Regions from separate parts of the Ligilactobacillus faecis genome, predicted to be linked through region 2. Evidence: a T-box and tRNA genes for the amino acid it is inferred to sense, from the RefSeq annotation. Region 2 holds a T-box; the other holds one or more tRNA genes.

Region 1 (10,659 bases), 200 kb from region 2:
CGCTTCTAAATTAGCTTCAAGTGCTCGGAATTTATCGCGTCGATGGATAAGGTGGAGCGAGCGGACGCTAGGAACCAATTCAAGGGCCCAATCGATCGCGGAATCCCCTCCGCCTGCGATCGCGATGTCTTGTCCCTGAAAAATACTAGGATCTTTGATGAAATAATGTAAATTTCTTCCTTCAAAAGAAGTAGCATTTTCTAATGTGAGTTTGCGTGGTTCAAAAGCTCCAGCACCGGTAGCGATAATGATCGTTTTAGAGTATGTTATACGTTTGGAAGTTGTGATCTTAAATCCAGCCGAAGTTTTAACAAAACTTTGAACTGTCTCACCTAAAAAAATATCTGGGGCAAAAGTCTCTAACTGTTGTTTTAAATTAGAGATGAGCTCTTCGCCCGTTATAGCTGGATAACCAGGGATGTCATAAATTTTTTTAGCTGGAAAAAGTGTAGCGACTTGACCGCCTAATTGATCTAAACTTTCGATGATCTGGGTCTTAGCAAGACGCATGCGGGCATATGTTGCGGCAAACATGCCGACTGGACCTCCGCCGATGATCGTAATGTCATAGTATTCTGGTTGTGTCATAGCTTTATCCTTTCATAAGGTCATTACTTCTAAAAATAAAGACCATACATATTTAAGAGATACGTGATCCATTCTTAATGATAGCTAACTAAAAAAAATGTGGCAATACTCTTTAGGTATTTTCAAAAGATAGGTAGGACTTATCTAAGAACAAAACTAGCCAATTTAAAAACATTATAGTAAGATACGTTATGATGTCATATCTATAAGAAAGAAATGTCTAAAGTAGATAATATAATATCTAACTAAAAAAAGAGAAGGAGCAAGGTAAACTTTCTTGATCTTTGTTTGCTATATGGAAGACCTTTAGACTTTACCTATATAACATGAAATATATACAAACAGAACCGCAAAAGTTAAAAGCAGATGCTGCGATCAAAACTAATTTAGGGACGATCAAAGTTGCGCTATTTCCACAATATGCTCCCAAAGCAGTCGAAAATTTCGTTTCTTTAGCTAAGAAAGGTTATTACGATGGGGTCATTTTTCATCGTGTGATCGCAGATTTTATGATCCAAACGGGTGACCCAACTGGTACAGGGATGGGCGGTAAAAGTATTTATGGAAAAGAATTTGAGGATGAGTTCTCGCAAGAATTATTTAATGTGCGCGGGGCGCTTTCTATGGCGAATGCAGGTCCTAATACAAATGGAAGCCAGTTCTTTATCGTACAAAATAAAAAGTTGGCACAAGATATGTTAGAACAAGTTAAACAGGTCTATCCTGAAGAAGTGGTCGTAACATATGAAAATGGTGGTACGCCTTGGTTGGATGGGCGCCATACAGTATTTGGACAAGTTGTCTCTGGGATGGATGTAGTAGATAAGATCGCCATGGTCAAGACTGGTTGGGGAGATAAACCTAAAAAAGATGTCGTGATCGAAACGATCGAGATCATATAAGGATATGGGATAGATTATGGAAATAGATTATCGGATCGGGATGGTACTTGAAGGGCGAGTGACAGGTATCCAGCCATATGGTGCATTTGTTGCCTTAGATGAAGAGACTCAAGGCTTGATCCATATTTCAGAGTGTCATCATGGCTTTGTTGAAGATATCCAGAAGTATTTAGAAGTCGGGCAAAAGATCAAGGTAATGATCATTGATATTGATGAATATACTAAAAAGATCTCTCTTTCTGTCAGGTGCTTGGAAAAGCCGTTTGATTTTTCTAAACCTAAATACACTCGTTATCAACATAAAAAATATTGGACAAGCCGCCATGTATATGAGGGATTTACGCCGATCAAACAGCGGTTAGATCATTGGGTCGATGAGGCTTTGGCTGATATTTCAAAAGGTAAATAAGATCAAAAAGTAGAAATTTTTTAATTTCTACTTTTTTTGAAAAAAATTATTGACGATAGTTATAAAAGCTTGTTATACTATAAAAGTTGCTGATGCAGAGCAGTTATCAAAAATATAATTAAAAAAGATGTTGACATTGAGTTTGATCACATGATATTATATTTAAGCTGACTTGTTACAGCATAACAAATAAATTATTTTCTTATTGACAAGAGTTAATGCTTTTGATAAGATAAATAAGTCGTCTGAAAAAACTTCTTAAAAATATTTTAAAAAGTTTTTGACAGATAATTGATGATATGATATAATGATTATGTTGATTGTATCTATCAAGTAGATCTTTGAAAACTGAACAAAGTTTCGATAAGCAAATGTGCAGGGTCTCTTATCTAAGCGATAAGAGCAAATAAACATTTTGCGAAGTCAATTCGCTAGTAAAAATAAAGAGTCACAAACTTTAAATTGAGAGTTTGATCCTGGCTCAGGATGAACGCTGGCGGCGTGCCTAATACATGCAAGTCGAACGAAACTTCTTTATCACCGAGTGCTTGCACTCACCGATAAAGAGTTGAGTGGCGAACGGGTGAGTAACACGTGGGCAACCTGCCCGAAAGAGGGGGATAACACTTGGAAACAGGTGCTAATACCGCATAACCATGAACACCGCATGGTGTTTATGTGAAAGGTGGTTTCGGCTACCGCTTTCGGATGGGCCCGCGGCGCATTAGCTAGTTGGTGGGGTAAAGGCTTACCAAGGCAATGATGCGTAGCCGAACTGAGAGGTTGATCGGCCACATTGGGACTGAGACACGGCCCAAACTCCTACGGGAGGCAGCAGTAGGGAATCTTCCACAATGGGCGAAAGCCTGATGGAGCAACGCCGCGTGGGTGAAGAAGGTCTTCGGATCGTAAAACCCTGTTGTCAGAGAAGAAAGTGCATGAGAGTAACTGTTCATGTTTCGACGGTATCTGACCAGAAAGCCACGGCTAACTACGTGCCAGCAGCCGCGGTAATACGTAGGTGGCAAGCGTTATCCGGATTTATTGGGCGTAAAGGGAACGCAGGCGGTCTTTTAAGTCTGATGTGAAAGCCTTCGGCTTAACCGGAGTAGTGCATTGGAAACTGGGAGACTTGAGTGCAGAAGAGGAGAGTGGAACTCCATGTGTAGCGGTGAAATGCGTAGATATATGGAAGAACACCAGTGGCGAAAGCGGCTCTCTGGTCTGTAACTGACGCTGAGGTTCGAAAGCGTGGGTAGCAAACAGGATTAGATACCCTGGTAGTCCACGCCGTAAACGATGAATGCTAAGTGTTGGAGGGTTTCCGCCCTTCAGTGCTGCAGTTAACACAATAAGCATTCCGCCTGGGGAGTACGACCGCAAGGTTGAAACTCAAAGGAATTGACGGGGGCCCGCACAAGCGGTGGAGCATGTGGTTTAATTCGAAGCAACGCGAAGAACCTTACCAGGTCTTGACATCTTCTGACAATCCTAGAGATAGGACTTTTTCTTCGGAAACAGAATGACAGGTGGTGCATGGTTGTCGTCAGCTCGTGTCGTGAGATGTTGGGTTAAGTCCCGCAACGAGCGCAACCCTTGTTGTTAGTTGCCAGCATTTAGTTGGGCACTCTAGCAAGACTGCCGGTGACAAACCGGAGGAAGGTGGGGATGACGTCAAATCATCATGCCCCTTATGACCTGGGCTACACACGTGCTACAATGGACGGTACAACGAGTCGCAAGACCGCGAGGTTTAGCAAATCTCTTAAAGCCGTTCTCAGTTCGGATTGTAGGCTGCAACTCGCCTACATGAAGTCGGAATCGCTAGTAATCGCGGATCAGCATGCCGCGGTGAATACGTTCCCGGGCCTTGTACACACCGCCCGTCACACCATGAGAGTTTGTAACACCCAAAGCCGGTGGGGTAACCTTTTGGAGCCAGCCGTCTAAGGTGGGACAGATGATTGGGGTGAAGTCGTAACAAGGTAGCCGTAGGAGAACCTGCGGCTGGATCACCTCCTTTCTAAGGATATTACGGAAACCTGCACTTTATCTGAAACTTTGTTTAGTTTTGAGAGGTCTACTCTCAAACTTGTTCTTTGAAAACTAGATAATATCTTTTATTTCTTTGTTAATTAAAATAACCGAGAACACCGCGTTTTAAAGAGTTTAAAACAAATTAGTTTGTATCGCTAAACTCATAACCATTATCGTAAGATAATTTAGGTTAAGTTATTAAGGGCGCATGGTGGATGCCTTGGCACTAGGAGCCGATGAAGGACGTGACTAACTGCGATATGCTTCGGGGAGTTGTAAGTAAACTGTGATCCGGAGATCTCCGAATGGGGAAACCCAATAGGTTTTATCGCCTATTATCGCTGAGTGAATACATAGCTCAGTTGAAGGTAGACGCGGGGAACTGAAACATCTAAGTACCCGCAGGAAGAGAAAGAAAATTCGATTCCCTGAGTAGCGGCGAGCGAAAAGGGAACAGCCCAAACCAAGAAGCTTGCTTCTTGGGGTTGTAGGACTGAACATTTGAGTTACCAAGAAACGAAGTAGTTGAATGATCTGGGAAGATCAGCCAGAGAAGGTGATAGCCCTGTAAGCGAAACTTCGTTTCCTCAGTTCAGGATCCTGAGTACGGCGGAACACGTGAAACTCCGTCGGAATCCGGGAGGACCATCTCCCAAGGCTAAATACTCCCTAGTGACCGATAGTGAACCAGTACCGTGAGGGAAAGGTGAAAAGCACCCCGGGAGGGGAGTGAAATAGTTCCTGAAACCATGTGCCTACAAGTAGTCAGAGCCCGTTAATGGGTGATGGCGTGCCTTTTGTAGAATGAACCGGCGAGTTACGTTAGCGTGCGAGGTTAAGGCGAAAAGGCCGGAGCCGTAGCGAAAGCGAGTCTGAATAGGGCGTTTGAGTACGTTGACGTAGACCCGAAACCAGGTGACCTACCCATGTCCAGGTTGAAGGTGCGGTAAGACGCACTGGAGGACCGAACCCGTGTATGTTGAAAAATGCTGGGATGAGGTGTGGGTAGAGGTGAAATTCCAAACGAACTTGGAGATAGCTGGTTCTCTCCGAAATAGCTTTAGGGCTAGCCTCGGAGTTAAGGATCGTGGAGGTAGAGCACTGTTTGGACTAGGGGCCCGTCTTGGGTTACTGAATTCAGATAAACTCCGAATGCCACAGATCTATATCCGGGAGTCAGACTGCGAGTGATAAGATCCGTAGTCGAAAGGGAAACAGCCCAGACCACCGATTAAGGTCCCTAAATATGTGTTAAGTGGAAAAGGATGTGGAATTGCACAGACAACTAGGATGTTGGCTTAGAAGCAGCCACCATTTAAAGAGTGCGTAATAGCTCACTAGTCGAGTGATCCTGCGCCGAAAATGTAACGGGGCTAAACACATTACCGAAATCGTGGATGCAACTTAGTTGCATGGTAGGAGAGCGTTCTAAGGGCAACGAAGCTAGACCGTAAGGACTGGTGGAGCGCTTAGAAGTGAGAATGCCGGTATGAGTAGCGAAAGATCAGTGAGAATCTGGTCCACCGTATGACTAAGGTTTCCTGGGGAAGGCTCGTCCTCCCAGGGTTAGTCGGGACCTAAGCCGAGGCCGAGAGGCGTAGGCGATGGATAACAGGTTGAGATTCCTGTACTGGTCTGATCTGTTTGAACGATGGAGGGACGCAGGAGGCTAGAGATGCGTGCTGTTGGATATGCACGTCCAAGCAATAAGTCTGTTAAAGAGTCAAATGCTTTTTAGCTTAAGGACAAGTTGTGATGGGGAGCGAAATTAAAGTAGCGAAGTGATCGATGTCACACTGCCGAGAAAAGCTTCTAGTTAGGATCAGACCACCCGTACCGCAAACCGACACAGGTAGTCGAGGCGAGTAGCCTCAGGTGAGCGAGAGAACTCTCGTTAAGGAACTCGGCAAAATGACCCCGTAACTTCGGGAGAAGGGGTGCTGCACAATGTGCAGCCGCAGTGAATAGGCCCAGGCGACTGTTTATCAAAAACACAGGTTTCTGCAAAATCGTAAGATGAAGTATAGGGGCTGACGCCTGCCCGGTGCTGGAAGGTTAAGAGGATGGGTTAGCACCCTCGGGTGCGAAGCTCAGAATTGAAGCCCCAGTAAACGGCGGCCGTAACTATAACGGTCCTAAGGTAGCGAAATTCCTTGTCGGGTAAGTTCCGACCCGCACGAAAGGCGTAACGATCTGGGCACTGTCTCAACGAGAGACTCGGTGAAATTATAATACCCGTGAAGATGCGGGTTACCCGCGACAGGACGGAAAGACCCCATGGAGCTTTACTGTAGCTTGATATTGGGTGTTTGTACAACTTGTACAGGATAGGTAGGAGCCGTTGAAGTCGGAACGCTAGTTTCGATCGAGGCGCTGGTGGGATACTACCCTCGTTGTATGAACACTCTAACCCTCATCACTGATCGTGATGGGAGACAGTGTCAGGTGGGCAGTTTGACTGGGGCGGTCGCCTCCTAAAAGGTAACGGAGGCGCCCAAAGGTTCCCTCAGAATGGTTGGAAATCATTCGCAGAGTGTAAAGGCATAAGGGAGCTTGACTGCGAGACCTACAAGTCGAGCAGGGACGAAAGTCGGGCTTAGTGATCCGGTGGTTCCGCATGGAAGGGCCATCGCTCAACGGATAAAAGCTACCCTGGGGATAACAGGCTTATCTCCCCCAAGAGTCCACATCGACGGGGAGGTTTGGCACCTCGATGTCGGCTCATCGCATCCTGGGGCTGTAGTCGGTCCCAAGGGTTGGGCTGTTCGCCCATTAAAGCGGTACGCGAGCTGGGTTCAGAACGTCGTGAGACAGTTCGGTCCCTATCCGTCGCGGGCGTAGGAAATTTGAGAGGATCTGTCCTTAGTACGAGAGGACCGGGATGGACATACCGCTGGTGTACCAGTTGTTCTGCCAAGGGCATCGCTGGGTAGCTATGTATGGATGAGATAAACGCTGAAAGCATCTAAGTGCGAAACTCACCTCGAGATAAGATTTCCCATTCCTTTATGGAAGTAAGACCCCTGAGAGATGATCAGGTAGATAGGATGGAAGTGGAAGTGCGGTGACGCATGGAGCGGACCATTACTAATCGGTCGAGGACTTAACCAAGTCAAAAACGCAGTTTTCGAGAAGAGAAGATATTGTCTAGTTTTGAGAGAACAAGGTTCTCAAAAAATAAGTGTGGTGGCGATAGCACAAAGGCTACACCTGTTCCCATTCCGAACACAGAAGTTAAGCTTTGTCACGCCGAGAGTAGTTAGGGGATCGCCCCTTGCGAGGGTAGGAAGTTGCCACGCTATCATTATGGAGGATTAGCTCAGTTGGGAGAGCGTCTGCCTTACAAGCAGAGGGTCACAGGTTCGAGCCCTGTATCCTCCATCATGAGTCGTTAGCTCAGTCGGTAGAGCATCTGACTTTTAATCAGAGGGTCGACAGTTCGAGCCTGTCACGACTCATAAAAAACATTTGACAATATTTTATAAATGTTATAGAATAATTAAGTCGCTTGTTTAGCGCCGACTTAGCTCAGCTGGCAGAGCATCTGATTTGTAATCAGAGGGTCGGAGGTTCGAATCCTCTAGTCGGCACCATTAATGCGGAAGTAGTTCAGTGGTAGAACACCACCTTGCCATGGTGGGGGTCGCGGGTTCGAATCCCGTCTTCCGCTTAGATCATTAAGATCTTGCCGGGGTGGCGGAACTGGCAGACGCACAGGACTTAAAATCCTGCGGTGAGTGATCACCGTACCGGTTCGATTCCGGTCCTCGGCATTAATTTAATATTATGCACCCATAGCGCAACTGGATAGAGTGTCTGACTACGAATCAGAAGGTTGCAGGTTCGACTCCTGCTGGGTGCATATATCGGGAAATAGCTCAGCTTGGTAGAGCACCTGGTTTGGGACCAGGGGGTCGCAGGTTCGAATCCTGTTTTCCCGATTGGACGAAAGTTCACCATATCGCGGTGTAGCTCAGCTGGCTAGAGCGTCCGGTTCATACCCGGGAGGTCGGGGGTTCGATCCCCTCCGCCGCGATTTACGTACTAGTGCCTCGGACCTTTAGCTCAGTTGGTCAGAGCAGACGGCTCATAACCGTCCGGTCGTAGGTTCGAGTCCTACAAGGTCCATATGATCTTTTTCATTGGATCAGAGTATGTAACAATTATTTATGGAGGATTACCCAAGTATGGCTGAAGGGAACGGTCTTGAAAACCGTCAGGTGGGTCAAACCACGCAAGAGTTCGAATCTCTTATCCTCCTTTTCATTATCGCGGGATGGAGCAGTCTGGTAGCTCGTCGGGCTCATAACCCGAAGGTCGTAGGTTCAAATCCTGCTCCCGCAATTATGGTCCTATGGTGTAGGGGTTATCACGCCTGCCTGTCACGCAGGAGATCACCGGTTCAAATCCGGTTAGGACCGTTAATATGGCTCGGTAGCTCAGTCGGTAGAGCAAAGGATTGAAGCTCCTTGTGTCGGCGGTTCGATTCCGTCCCGCGCCATTTAAGAATTTATGCGGGTGTAGTTTAGTGGTAAAACCACAGCCTTCCAAGCTGTTGTCGCGAGTTCGATTCTCGTCACCCGCTTATATGGGCCTATAGCTCAGCTGGTTAGAGCGCACGCCTGATAAGCGTGAGGTCGGTGGTTCGAGTCCACTTAGGCCCATCTTGGAGAAGTACTCAAGTGGCTGAAGAGGCGCCCCTGCTAAGGGTGTAGGTCGGTAACACGGCGCGAGGGTTCAAATCCCTCCTTCTCCGTTGAATTATGGCCCGTTGGTCAAGTGGTTAAGACACCGCCCTTTCACGGCGGTAACATGGGTTCAAATCCCGTACGGGTCATTTAAATATTTTTTCATTATCGCGGGATGGAGCAGTCTGGTAGCTCGTCGGGCTCATAACCCGAAGGTCGTAGGTTCAAATCCTGCTCCCGCAATTATGGTCCTATGGTGTAGGGGTTATCACGCCTGCCTGTCACGCAGGAGATCACCGGTTCAAATCCGGTTAGGACCGTTGTGACTTTATATTTTAGCTGCCGTAAGGTAGCTTTTTTTATGGAAGTTGCTAAAATTTTATTTTACAATACTAGGGACTTTTAGTATAATTAAGTTATTGTGATGGCGATAGTGGCGAAGTGGTTAACGCACCGGATTGTGGCTCCGGCACGCGTGGGTTCGATCCCCATCTATCGCCTTTGATGCCGGTGTGGCGGAATTGGCAGACGCGCTGGACTCAAAATCCAGTGTCCGTTGAGGACGTATCGGTTCGACCCCGATCACCGGTATTCATATATATTCTAAAAAGGACAAGGAAACTCACCCTTGTCCTTTTTTTATGTAATAATAATAAGTTGACTCAGGCTCTGCTTGTGATAGAATTAAAACGTTACAACTCACTCATTCCCGATAGGATTCACTATCTAGTGAAGATGCCTTGTAACCACAAATGATGAAATGGGGGAATCAAGAATGTCAGAAAGACATTTATTTACATCAGAATCAGTTTCTGAAGGACATCCAGATAAAATTGCTGATCAAATCAGTGATGCGATCTTAGACGCATTATTAGAAAAAGATCCGAATGCGCGTGTAGCGGCAGAAACAACAGTTACAACAGGTCTTGTAGTTGTTGTTGGTGAGATATCGACAAGTAAATATGTTGATATTCAAAAAGTCGTTCGTGATACGATCAAGGAAATCGGCTATACGGATGGAAAATACGGCTTTGACGGAGATAATTGTGCTGTCTTAACGGCTATCGATGAACAATCAGCTGATATTGCTCTGGGCGTTGATAATGCTCTTGAAACCAAAGAGGGCAAAACTGATCCGTTAGATCAAATCGGTGCCGGAGATCAAGGGTTGATGTTTGGTTATGCGATCAATGAAACGCCAGAATTGATGCCATTACCGATCGCCTTAAGTCATCGTTTGATGCGTAAGATCGCACAAGTTCGTAAAACTGGCGAGTTAAGTTATTTAGGACCTGACGCTAAAGCTCAAGTTACGGTCGAATACGATGATAACGGTGTACCAGTTCGTGTTGATACAGTTGTATTATCTACACAACATAGCGAAGATGTTGAACTTGATCAGATCCGTCAAGATATGTTAGAAAAAGTTATTTCGCAAGAGATACCAGCCGAGTTGTTAGATGAAAAAACGAAATACTTTATTAATCCGACCGGACGCTTTGTGATCGGCGGACCTCAAGGTGATGCTGGATTAACTGGTCGTAAGATCATTGTAGATACTTATGGAGGTTTTGCACATCACGGTGGTGGGGCTTTTTCTGGAAAAGATGCCACAAAAGTTGATCGCTCTGCTAGTTATGCTGCGCGCTATATCGCTAAAAATATCGTTGCAGCTGGGATCGCTTCTCGAGTTGAAGTTCAGATCGCCTATGCGATCGGTGTAGCTCAACCAGTTTCGATCTCAGTTGATACTTTTGGAACTTCTAAAGTAAGTGATGAACGTTTAGTTGAAGCGATCCGAAAAATATTTGATCTACGTCCAGCCGGGATCATTGAGATGCTTGATCTACGTCGTCCGATCTATAAGCAAACTGCTGCTTATGGTCACTTTGGAAGAACGGATATCGAGCTCCCATGGGAAAAGACAGATAAGGTAGACAGCTTAAACAAAGAATTAGGTTTAGCATAAATATTGGGTATCCGTCAACTGATATGGATATTCCTACAAACACTTCCTACAATAGAATTGTGGGGA
Region 2 (10,659 bases):
GTACAGTCGCAGCGTTCAAAGTCCCAACAAAAAGCTCTTCAACAGCTATCAGTTGATTCTTAGTATCCAAGTAGATCCCCCAAAGTTTTTCTTGCTTTTGGAGTCCAAACCGCTTGACTAAGTAATCCCCTAAGATCTTGCTCGAACAAAATTGACCAAATGTCAGACGCGCATAACTTTGATAACGTCGCGTAAACTCAGCTAGAGCCAATAATTGTGCTTGCTTTGTTTCATTTAGTGTTGACTTGACTAGATCTTGTTTATAATAGTAACACAACTCACCTAAAAACTTGTGCTGTTCAAAATATTTTTTTACAAAAATCTCTGCTGACCGCGTACCGATCCCAGCTAAGATCAAGTATAGTAGTTCAGCGTCTTCAAGCTGCTTTGCTCCATAATTATTAACTTTTTGACGTAATTCACCACTCTTAGATAAATGCATCTGGCTCACTTCCCTATTTGCTCTTTTATATTAAAAATACGTACTTCATTTAAAATATTTGCGCACTTCAGCAATAAAATAAAGTGAACCAGTAAATAAGATCATATCGTCGCCTGACATCTCATTTAAAACTTGCTTGAATGCAGTGGCCCAATCCATCTCGACTTGGATCTGCTCTTTTTTCTTTAAAGCTACGATATCAGCTACTTTTCGCGGAGCTTCAAAAGTGACTGCGATCAAAGTTACATTAGGAAGACTTTTGATCTGCTCGAGCATCAACTCGACTTGTTTATCAGCTAAGATCGCCATGATCACATAAATATGTTGGGTAGCAAATCTTTCTTTTAACATTTGCCGTAACCGTTTGATCCCATCTTCATTATGCGCTCCGTCTAACATGACCAACGGTTCTTGTAAGACTATCTCTGTTCTTCCAGGCCATGTAGTATCTGCTAAAGCATGCGCGATCTCTTTTGGATAGACCTTGATCTTAGCATTTTGAGCTAAAACTAAAAAGGCTGTCAACGCCACACTAGCATTTTCTACTTGATAAGCCCCTAGCAGTCTTGTTTTCAAACTTTTTTGGACATAGTTTAGCCCGGTGTAGTCAAATACTTCTCCTAAAAAATCTCGTTTCTTTTGGAAAACATTGAATTCAAGCCCCGCTCGATAATAAGGCGCCCCCATTTCTTTGGCTCTTTTTTCGATCACAGCTAAGCTCTCTTCGGCCATCTTCCCGATCACAACAGGTTTGTTAGCTTTAATGATCCCCGCTTTAGCTGTTGCGATCTGTGTCAGTGAATCACCTAAGATCTGCATGTGATCATACGAAACAGAAGTGATCACTGCTAATTCAGGTGTCAAAATATTCGTCGAATCATACGTCCCCCCGATCCCGACTTCAACAAGCGCATAATCAGGCTGAACTTTGGCAAAATATAAAAACATCAACATCGTTACGACTTCAAATTCTTTTGGTCCTTGCCCATCATACTCTTGGTCTAACCGTAAAACAACTGGTTCAAGACGCTGAACTAATTCAACTAGTATCTCGTCGGGAATATCTCGTCCATTTAAACGGATCCGTTCATTGAAACGCGTGATATAAGGTGAGGTAAAAGTCCCGACTTCAAGACCATGAGCTTGCAAAAGTTTACTTAAATAAGCTACTGTCGATCCCTTACCGTTTGTTCCCGTTACGTGGACAAAACGTGTCTTTTTTTGCGGGTCACCTAAATAATGGGCAAAACGCCGCATACGTTCCAGACTAGGATCTTTAGTAAATTTTCGTCTTCCATGAATAAAAGCTAAAGCCTCTGCATACGTTTTAACTGCCATCTTTTTTCCTTTCTTGCCTCTAATAAAAAAGGCGCCCAAACGGTCGCCTTTTTTATTAATCAACTTGTGCTTTTAAAACTTCGATCCGTTCATTTGTAGCTTCGAGCTTATCACGATAACCAGCAAGCTTTTCTTTTTCTTTTGCTACGACTTCCGCCGGTGCATTTTGAACAAACCGTTCGTTACCGAGTTTCTTTTCTCCCCGCATAACTTCACTTTCAAGTTTTTGTGCTTCTTTTTGCAAACGAGCGATCTCTTCGTTTAGATCGATCAAATCTGCCAACGGTAAGTAAACTTCTGCTCCAGTGATCACCGAAGTCATTGCTAACGCAGGTGCTTTGACATCTGCTGAAATCACAAGTTCTTTTGGATGACAGAAACGTTCGATATATTCTTTGTTATTTTCAAAGACTGCTTTTGTCGTTTCAGAAGTCGTCTTGATCAAAATATCGATCGCAGAAGACATTGGAGCATTGACTTCTGCCCGGTTATTTCGCACAGCTTTGATCAATTCGATCAAGTTTTCCATTTGCTCTTCAGCAACTTGATCGTCAAATTCAGGGTGTTCCACTGGATAAGCCGCTGTTACAAGTGAGCGTCCTTCATGTGGCATCGTTAACCAGATCTGTTCTGTCACAAATGGCATGATCGGATGTAAAAGACGCAAGGTTTGGTCTAAGACATAGCATAAGATATTTTGCGTATTAGCTTTAGCCTTAGCATCATCCCCAGTCAAGTTTTCTTTAGCCATTTCGATATACCAATCACAAAAATCATTCCAGATGAAGTTATATAAAGCGCGCCCAGCTTCACCAAATTCAAAGTTATCAAAAAGACGTGTAACTTCTTTAACAACATCATTTAAACGACTTAAGATCCACTTATCAGCTAACTGCCATTCAGAATGTGCTGGTAACGTTGCCGTTGTTTGTTCATCTAAGTTCATGATCACAAAACGACTCGCATTCCAGATCTTATTGATGAAGTTCCAAGCGGCATCCATCTTTGTATATGAGAAACGAACATCTTGCCCTGGTGCAGAACCATTTGATAAGAACCAACGCAAAGCATCAGCGCCATATTTATCGATCACATCCATCGGATCGATCCCGTTTCCAAGTGATTTACTCATCTTACGTCCTTGTTCATCTCGGATCAAGCCGTGGATCAAAACATCCTTAAACGGACGACGCCCAGTAAATTCAACACTTTGGAAGATCATCCGTGAGACCCAAAAGAAGATGATATCATACCCTGTAACTAATGTATTAGTTGGGAAATAACGTTTGAAATCAGGTGCTTCTGTATCTGGCCAACCCATCGTTGAAAATGGCCATAAGGCACTGGAGAACCATGTGTCTAATACATCTGGATCTTGTTCCCAATTTTCGATATCAGCTGGCGCTTCTTCCCCAACATAAGTTTCACCTGTTTTTTTGTTATACCAAGCTGGGATCTGGTGGCCCCACCATAACTGCCGTGAAATGACCCAATCATGCACATTTTCCATCCATTGTGTAAATGTCTTCTCAAATCGTTCTGGCACAAAATCGACCCGATCGTCACCTTTTTGGTTAGCTAAAGCTTGTTCTGCTAAAGGTTTCATCTTCACAAACCACTGGGTAGACAGACGAGCTTCAACTGGGACACCCGTTCTTTCTGAATGGCCTACGCTATGTGTGATCTTTTCGATATTCAACATATAACCTTGTTCTTCAAGATCTTTAACGATCGCTTTGCGAGCTTCAAAACGATCCATACCATTATATTTACCAGCACGTTCGTTCATCGTACCGTCGTCATTCATCGTATTGATTCGTTCAAGATCATGACGGTTTCCAACTTCAAAGTCATTTGGGTCGTGGGCTGGCGTGATCTTGACCATCCCAGTCCCAAACTCAGGATCAACATATTGGTCAGCAATGATCGGAATATGACGTCCTTGCAATGGAAGTAAAACTTCTTTGCCGATCAACTCTTGATAGCGCTCATCTTTTGGATTGACTGCAACTGCGACGTCACCCATCATCGTTTCTGGACGAGTCGTTGCGATCTCGATATAATCCTTACCGTTAAATGTCGTTCCATCAACAAATGGATATTTGACATGGTAAAATGCACCTTCATCATCTTGGTGGATAACTTCGATATCAGATAAAGCTGTCCGCGCTTTTGGATCCCAGTTGATGATATATTCACCACGGTAGATCAAGCCTTTCTCATATAATTTGACAAAGACTCGACGCACAGCTTTGGAAAGACCTTCGTCTAAGGTAAAACGTTCGCGCTCATAGTCAAGCGAAAGACCTAATTTAGCCCATTGAGCATGGATAATATCAGCGTATTCACCTTTCCATTCCCAAACTTTTTCGATAAATTTTTCACGTCCAAGATCATAACGTGAGATCCCTTCTTCAGCTAAGCGTGCTTCAACTTTAGCTTGAGTCGCGATCCCTGCATGATCCATCCCTGGAAGCCATAAAGTATCAAATCCTTGCATACGTTTTTGGCGGATCAACATATCTTGTAACGTTGTATCCCAGGCATGGCCTAAGTGTAATTTCCCAGTAACATTTGGTGGGGGGATCACGATCGAATAAGGTTTTGCTTTTTGATCACCACTTGGTTTAAAGAGTCCAGCTTCGACCCATTGTTGGTAACGTCCAGGTTCAACTTGACTTGGATCGTACTTCGTTGACATTTCAAGCTCTTTTGCCATTGTTTCCTTCCTTTCTTTGACCAGATCTATCACAATAAAAAAGCACCGCCATCCGCTTAGGACGACAGTGCCGTGGTACCACCTAAATTGGGCTTTTACCCCTCTTTAATATCTTGGTTAACGAATAGATATCCGGTCGTACTTACTTAGTTTCAGTATGACAGCTCACAAGCTACATCTTGTCTAAATGTTGAAACGTTCCACCGCCCCGCTTCTCTCTGCAAACATCTTCTTTAACAAGACCTCTTGTTCAAAGCTTATAGGTGTATTTTAGCTTGTCGTTTAGAGAACGTCAAGCACTTTTACAAGAGATCCGCAAAGGCTTCTTGTTTTCCATGCATAAATTCGTCTCCGATCTTGATCTCGGAGACTTCGATCCCAGCTAAAGCACGTTCGATCAAACCATTAACGTCTAAACGTTCTTCGTAGTAACGGGCTTTATCGATCTTTGGTTTTGTTTTTGGTGCTGGTGGAGCAAAAACAGTACAACAATCTTCAAATGGTTGGATCGAAAGATCAAAAGTATCGATATCTTGTGCGATCTTGATGATCTCATTTTTATCCATCGAAACGACAGGTCTTAAAACTGGCATCGTAGTAACATCATTGATCGCTGCCATACTTTCAAGTGTTTGTGAAGCAACTTGTCCTAAAGCTTCACCGTTAAAGATCGCTAGACCATTTCTTTTTCTTGCGATCAACTCACTTAAACGTAACATAAAACGCCGTTGGAGCGTCATCAAATAACCAGAAGGAACTTTTTCCTTGATCGTTTCTTGGATCTCAGTAAATGGTACTGCAATAAATTGGATCTTACCGACATAAGGTGTCAACTTAGCAGTCAGTTCTTTAGCCTTGTTCAAAGCCTGTTCGCTTGTATAAGGGGGGCTAAAGAAGTGGACCATCTCGATATCAACACCGCGTTTCATCGCTAAATACCCAGCAACTGGTGAATCGATCCCACCAGAAAGCATCAAAACAGCTTTACCAGCCGTCCCAACAGGTAAACCACCTGCACCATCAAAAGTTTCATATGAAAGATAGATCCCATTTACCCGTACTTCAACACGCAAAGTAATATCAGGAGCTTTCATTTTGACTTTGATGCCAGAGACATTTTTCAAAATATGCCCACCTAGCATATCATTGAGCTCGTTTGTATCATATTGGAAATTGTGATCAGAACGACGTGTATTGATCTTAAACGTTAGACCTTCATGATATTTTTCTGCTAACATTTGAGCTGCGACTTCTTTGACTTTTTCAACATCACGTTCAACGCGGATCGAAGGTGAAAAATTTTGGATCCCAAAAACTTGACTCAAACGAGCCATAACTGGCGTTGCATCTTCACCGTTCAATTGGATGTGCATCCGATCGCGATGAGCTTTGATAACTAAAGCTGGAAAGTCATGTAATGCTTGGCGCACATTAAAGCCTAAGCGATCGATAAAATTCTGGCGATTTTTGCCTTTAGTTGAAAGTTCGCCGTAACGAACCATGATCTCTGTATATTGCATTTTGCTTCCTTTCTCTTTTTAAGAATTGATCTTTAAAAATTTTTGGTATAATTCATCAAAAACAGCGATAAATTCATCTGCTTGAGCTAACGTGTTTTGTTCATCTAAGCTGACTCTAACAGCCGAGGTCGCGATCTTTTCATCGACATTCATGGCATGTAATGTTGACGAGACTTGGCCTTTTTTCGAAGAACATGCGCTCGTCGTTGATAAATAGATCCCTTTATCTTCAAACGCATGTACGATCGTCTCACCGCGCACACCAGCGATCGCAAAACAAAGGATATGGGGAGCAAAGTTAGCATCGTTGCCTGAAAAGATTGTCACCTTATCATATTGCTTAAGGTGTGTGTAGAGCTTTTCTTTGATCTGTGCTTCTAAAGCGACATTTTTAGCTTGATCTGCAAGCAATAAGCGTAAGGCCTTGGCCATCGCTACGATCGCTGGTAGATTTTCTGTACTACTACGCAAGTTTTTTTCTTGCCCTCCACCAGTGATCAAAGGTGCTAGCTTGCGCCCACGCTTTTTATATAAGACTCCAACACCACGAGGTGCATGAAATTTATGTCCCGATAAAGTCACTAGATCAACGCGTTCGTTCATAATAAACGAAGTCTCGACTTTGCCGATCGCTTGAACTGCATCAACATGAAAATGAATTTTAGGATAGCCTTGTAAAATTTCAGCGATCTCAGTGATAGGCTGGATCGTCCCCACTTCATTATTAACAGCCATGACAGAAACTAAGATCGTATCTTTTCGCAAAGCTTGTTTCAGATCAGCAAGCGCGATCTGCCCGTTTTGATCGACTGGAAGATAAGTTACTTCAAAGCCTAACTTTTCTAACTGCTTCATCGAATTGATCACCGCTGGATGTTCGACCGCTGTCGTGATCAAATGCTTGCCGTAGATCCTTTTTTCGAGTGCAGTTCCCTTTAAGGCCCAGTTATCACTCTCAGTTCCACCACTTGTAAAAAAAACTTCATCACTTTGACAGCCTAAAAGCGTGGCGATCTGCTGTCTGGCTTGTTCTAAAAGATCAAAGGCATTTTCACCTAACTTATGCAACGAAGAAGGGTTGCCCCAAATATCTTGGCTGACCTTAGTATAAGCAGCCAAGACCTCTGGTAAAACTTTGGTCGTTGCACTATTGTCAAAATATATCATAATTACCCCTTCTACTTGCTTTCAATTAAGACTCATACTTACAAATTATAAGGACTAAAGCTAAGTTATGCAACTCAACTTTAGTCCTCAAATTCTTTCATTGAAATTATAACATCTGCTCTAAAATGAAACAATCATCATTACAAGAAAGACCTGCCGTAAACGACAGGTCCGCTCTAAACAACAGCACGTCTTTGAGCACTGTCTTTATAATTGTTTTCGATCCGCTTGTAGCAACCAGGTTCAACAGTCTCTAAAGCTTCTGAGATCGTATCTAGAGCACTCATATAATCGTACTCACGCGCAAATAATTCATACGCTTGGGCATAAGCTGCAGCAACTTCAGGATACTTGTTTCGATAACGATTAGCATACTGCAACATCTCTTCTGTCAAAGCTGAACTATCAATGATCTCTTGCGTTTTTTGCGCCAAAACATCTAGATCTGATTGCGTGTTGATCAGATCATGTGCAATCTGTTCCATATCAAGTTGGATCTTGTTAAGATCGCGATCGAGTTGCTCGATCTCATCTCCAACTTTGAAGAAGTATTCGACATAATCGCTTGGTAGCCCTGGTAAATTCAAATTCTCAACTTCACGTTTCAAACGGTGGATATCATTATCAAAACCTTGCACAGCAGCAACCGCTTCTTTTTCTTCTTCAAAAAGGTCAGAAACACTTTCGCTGATCTGCTTTTGCTCTTCTTCGAGTTTGGTCAAACTCTCTAGATCTTTAGTTTGTTCTGCCAAGATCTGACTATAAACTACAGGTCGCTTATCTTTGGCAGCTAAATAAGCCTCAAAACGCTGGCTGATCGCTTTTAATTGCTCATCTAAAGCATGAGCATCTTCTAGTTCATTATGATTCAAAGTATAATTTTGACTTAACCGATCTAATTCGATCAAAAGTTCTTTTTCTTGATGCTTGGCATGTTTTAAAAACTCAGCAAAATGCTCTTCTTGGCGTGTAACTTTTACTTTAGCTTCGTATTCATTTTCCATTACTTCATACGCTGAATCGATCAACTCAGCTAGTTCTTGGTCACACGCCTCTGCCTTAGGAACATCAGCAGCTTTTAAATAAGCTTCATCTTCTTGAAGTAGCTTTTCGATTTGCGTGATTTTTTGGGCAACATCCTCTTTAAAGGCATATTTTTCTTTTGTCAGTTGTGCAAGGCCTGTTTTTAATTCAGTGAGTTGTTCAGGGAAAACATTTTTTAAATTACGGTAGATGGGCGGTAATTTTTTGAGTGCGATCTTTAAGACACTTGTCTTTTGTTCTAACGAACGCAATAACTCATTTGAACTGACAAAATCGCCAGCTTGTGTAACTTGAGCATATTTGTCAAAATCTTTTTCTAAGGCGCTCAACTCTTCTTCAAGTTTATCGATGCTTGGACCATAAGAAAAGTTCTTCGCTAATAACGTCCTGCGGATCGCTTGATACTCTTCTTTACGTTCGGTGATCGCCTTTTTATGGACTTCAGCTGTTTGTTTGAGTTCAACTAAAGTTGCTTTTAATTCGTCATATTGCGCCTTAGCGACTGCAACTTGTTGCTCCCGTGCTTTTAATGGGCTCGTAAGTTTTACGAGTTGGTATCCCTGCACCTTGGCTTGTAGTTCATTCAAATGTTCAGATAATTCAGGCAATTGTTGATTGATCAAAGCATGGTAATCATGTTTGACTTTTGTAAATTCTTCTAAGCTATCACCCGATAAATTCAAAGCCTCGACTGCTGTCAATTCAGCTTCTAACGGCGTTTCAACTAGCTTTTCTATCTCGTTTTTGGCTGCTACGATCCGCTCGTCATAAGATCGCTGTAAAAAAAGTATCGTTGCATAGATTGCTACTGCAACCAAAACGATCGCAACTAAAACTACTACCATCTGATTCCCACCCTTGTAAAATTACTCACTGTTATAACTTGCTCTTATCAGCAAATACGTTTAAAATTTATTCTTAATTATAACATAGTTACTATCTTTGATACAGGTTTAACGATCAAAAGGTCGTAGACGATCTTTTCCTTGAAGAAAGCTTGGCCGTAAGGAAAAGAAGCTTTATCTCAAATTTAAAGAAAGGACACTACGTTTTTTCAAATAAAGACGGCCCGTAGTATTTTTTTATGTCACTTTTAGCTGAACAATTAGATGCTCTTTTGTATAACGAAACTGACCAAATCGCTAATCTCGCTAACGCTTCAGCACTTTTAAACGAGGCGCTAGCTGATGTCAATTGGGTCGGGTTTTATCTTTACCATGAACAGACCGATGAACTCGTTTTAGGACCTTTCCAAGGCAAGGTCGCTTGCATGCACATCAAAAACGGTCAAGGTGTCTGTGGAACAGCCTTTAAACAACAAAAATGTTTACGGATCGCAAACGTACACGAGTTCAAAGGGCATATCGCTTGTGACTCTGCTTCAAATTCTGAGCTTGTGATCCCACTTTTTAAAGGTGAACGTCCTTTTGGTGTTTTAGATATCGATTCGCCTAGTTTTGACCGTTTCACAGCTGAAGACGAAGCTACTTTATGCGAATTTGCTCAAACTTTAATGAAACATCTCTGATCTTTGAAAGGTGGGATCTTTAATGCAAGAAGAACTTCAAGGCTTTACTAACATTCAAAAACTTGATCCTGATATTCTCGTTGATCTTAAGTACGCTACTTCAGATAATTTTACGCATCAAGTCATCTATGACTTTACAACTGCGATCGCTCGTACTGGCACAGCTCATAAATTAGCTAAAGCTAGCGCACTTGTCAAAGCAAAAGGTTATCGTCTTAAAGTTTGGGATGCTTATCGTCCCGTAACTGCTCAAAAACGTTTATTCGAAGTTTATCCTGACCCCAACTTTGTGGCGCCACCAGATCCAAATTTCAGTCATCAAAAAGGCGTAACTTTTGACTTGACTTTGACCGACGCAAATGGAAATGATCTTCCCATGCCAACTGCCTTTGACGATTTTTCGCCGGCAGCTTCACGAACATACCCACACACAGGCGCTGCCAAAAAATACTATACGATCTTAAATGAAGCTATGGTAAAAGCAGGTTTTGTCGGTTATGAAAACGAATGGTGGGACTATCGTGATAGCCAGATGGACGAATATGGACCAAGGTCAGCTGATCCTAACGACTACTAAATAACAATAAAAGCACTGGAGCTCCAGTGCTTTTATTGTTATTTAGTCAATAGACTCGAAAAAGCTTCAAGTGACATATCTGGTACGACTCGTTGGCGGTGTAATTCATACAATCCTTGCGCCTTTGTAGCTAGACCTGGTTGCGTTGTTAAAGCTAGTTTATAACCGACTTTTTGTGCTAAAGTCGTTGAGATCTCGTTATAACGGCCGACAGGATAAACTAAAAAGTCCGTCTTATGTTGCAAAGTCTGCTTGAACCAATCTTTGGAAGCTTGCAGTTCATTTTGTTGCTCAGCTTCATTCAAGCGATTTAATTCTTGATGA

Evidence for each region. A T-box is a leader RNA that pairs with one kind of tRNA and senses whether it is charged. The one in region 2 lies ahead of QFX10_RS10550 (valine--tRNA ligase), so its partner is inferred to be a tRNA-Val.
Region 1: it has a tRNA-Val gene. The T-box ahead of QFX10_RS10550 (valine--tRNA ligase) is inferred to sense a tRNA for this amino acid. The anticodon was not compared.

What each region holds. Positions count from the first base shown of each region.
Region 1 is NZ_CP123639.1:125,915-136,573, reverse strand. Features, by position in the region: gene QFX10_RS00695 (NAD(P)/FAD-dependent oxidoreductase) at 1-588, opposite strand, end outside; gene QFX10_RS00690 (peptidylprolyl isomerase) at 915-1,490, shown strand; gene QFX10_RS00685 (CvfD/Ygs/GSP13 family RNA-binding post-transcriptional regulator) at 1,507-1,899, shown strand; rRNA gene QFX10_RS00680 (16S ribosomal RNA) at 2,358-3,922, shown strand; rRNA gene QFX10_RS00675 (23S ribosomal RNA) at 4,125-7,047, shown strand; rRNA gene rrf (5S ribosomal RNA) at 7,119-7,235, shown strand; tRNA gene QFX10_RS00665 (tRNA-Val) at 7,245-7,317, shown strand; tRNA gene QFX10_RS00660 (tRNA-Lys) at 7,322-7,394, shown strand; tRNA gene QFX10_RS00655 (tRNA-Thr) at 7,454-7,529, shown strand; tRNA gene QFX10_RS00650 (tRNA-Gly) at 7,535-7,606, shown strand; tRNA gene QFX10_RS00645 (tRNA-Leu) at 7,624-7,709, shown strand; tRNA gene QFX10_RS00640 (tRNA-Arg) at 7,725-7,798, shown strand; tRNA gene QFX10_RS00635 (tRNA-Pro) at 7,804-7,877, shown strand; tRNA gene QFX10_RS00630 (tRNA-Met) at 7,899-7,972, shown strand; tRNA gene QFX10_RS00625 (tRNA-Ile) at 7,991-8,064, shown strand; tRNA gene QFX10_RS00620 (tRNA-Ser) at 8,108-8,197, shown strand; tRNA gene QFX10_RS00615 (tRNA-Met) at 8,207-8,280, shown strand; tRNA gene QFX10_RS00610 (tRNA-Asp) at 8,285-8,357, shown strand; tRNA gene QFX10_RS00605 (tRNA-Phe) at 8,365-8,437, shown strand; tRNA gene QFX10_RS00600 (tRNA-Gly) at 8,451-8,521, shown strand; tRNA gene QFX10_RS00595 (tRNA-Ile) at 8,527-8,600, shown strand; tRNA gene QFX10_RS00590 (tRNA-Ser) at 8,605-8,692, shown strand; tRNA gene QFX10_RS00585 (tRNA-Glu) at 8,702-8,773, shown strand; tRNA gene QFX10_RS00580 (tRNA-Met) at 8,794-8,867, shown strand; tRNA gene QFX10_RS00575 (tRNA-Asp) at 8,872-8,944, shown strand; tRNA gene QFX10_RS00570 (tRNA-His) at 9,052-9,124, shown strand; tRNA gene QFX10_RS00565 (tRNA-Leu) at 9,131-9,215, shown strand; SMK box riboswitch at 9,312-9,402, shown strand; gene metK (methionine adenosyltransferase) at 9,400-10,593, shown strand.
Region 2 is NZ_CP123639.1:2,303,388-2,314,046, forward strand. Features, by position in the region: gene radC (RadC family protein) at 1-442, opposite strand, end outside; gene QFX10_RS10545 (bifunctional folylpolyglutamate synthase/dihydrofolate synthase) at 488-1,780, opposite strand; gene QFX10_RS10550 (valine--tRNA ligase) at 1,836-4,499, opposite strand; T-box leader at 4,554-4,762, opposite strand; gene thiI (tRNA uracil 4-sulfurtransferase ThiI) at 4,802-6,019, opposite strand; gene QFX10_RS10560 (cysteine desulfurase family protein) at 6,038-7,186, opposite strand; gene ezrA (septation ring formation regulator EzrA) at 7,363-9,075, opposite strand; gene QFX10_RS10570 (GAF domain-containing protein) at 9,315-9,758, shown strand; gene QFX10_RS10575 (M15 family metallopeptidase) at 9,781-10,335, shown strand; gene QFX10_RS10580 (polysaccharide deacetylase family protein) at 10,374-10,659, opposite strand, start outside.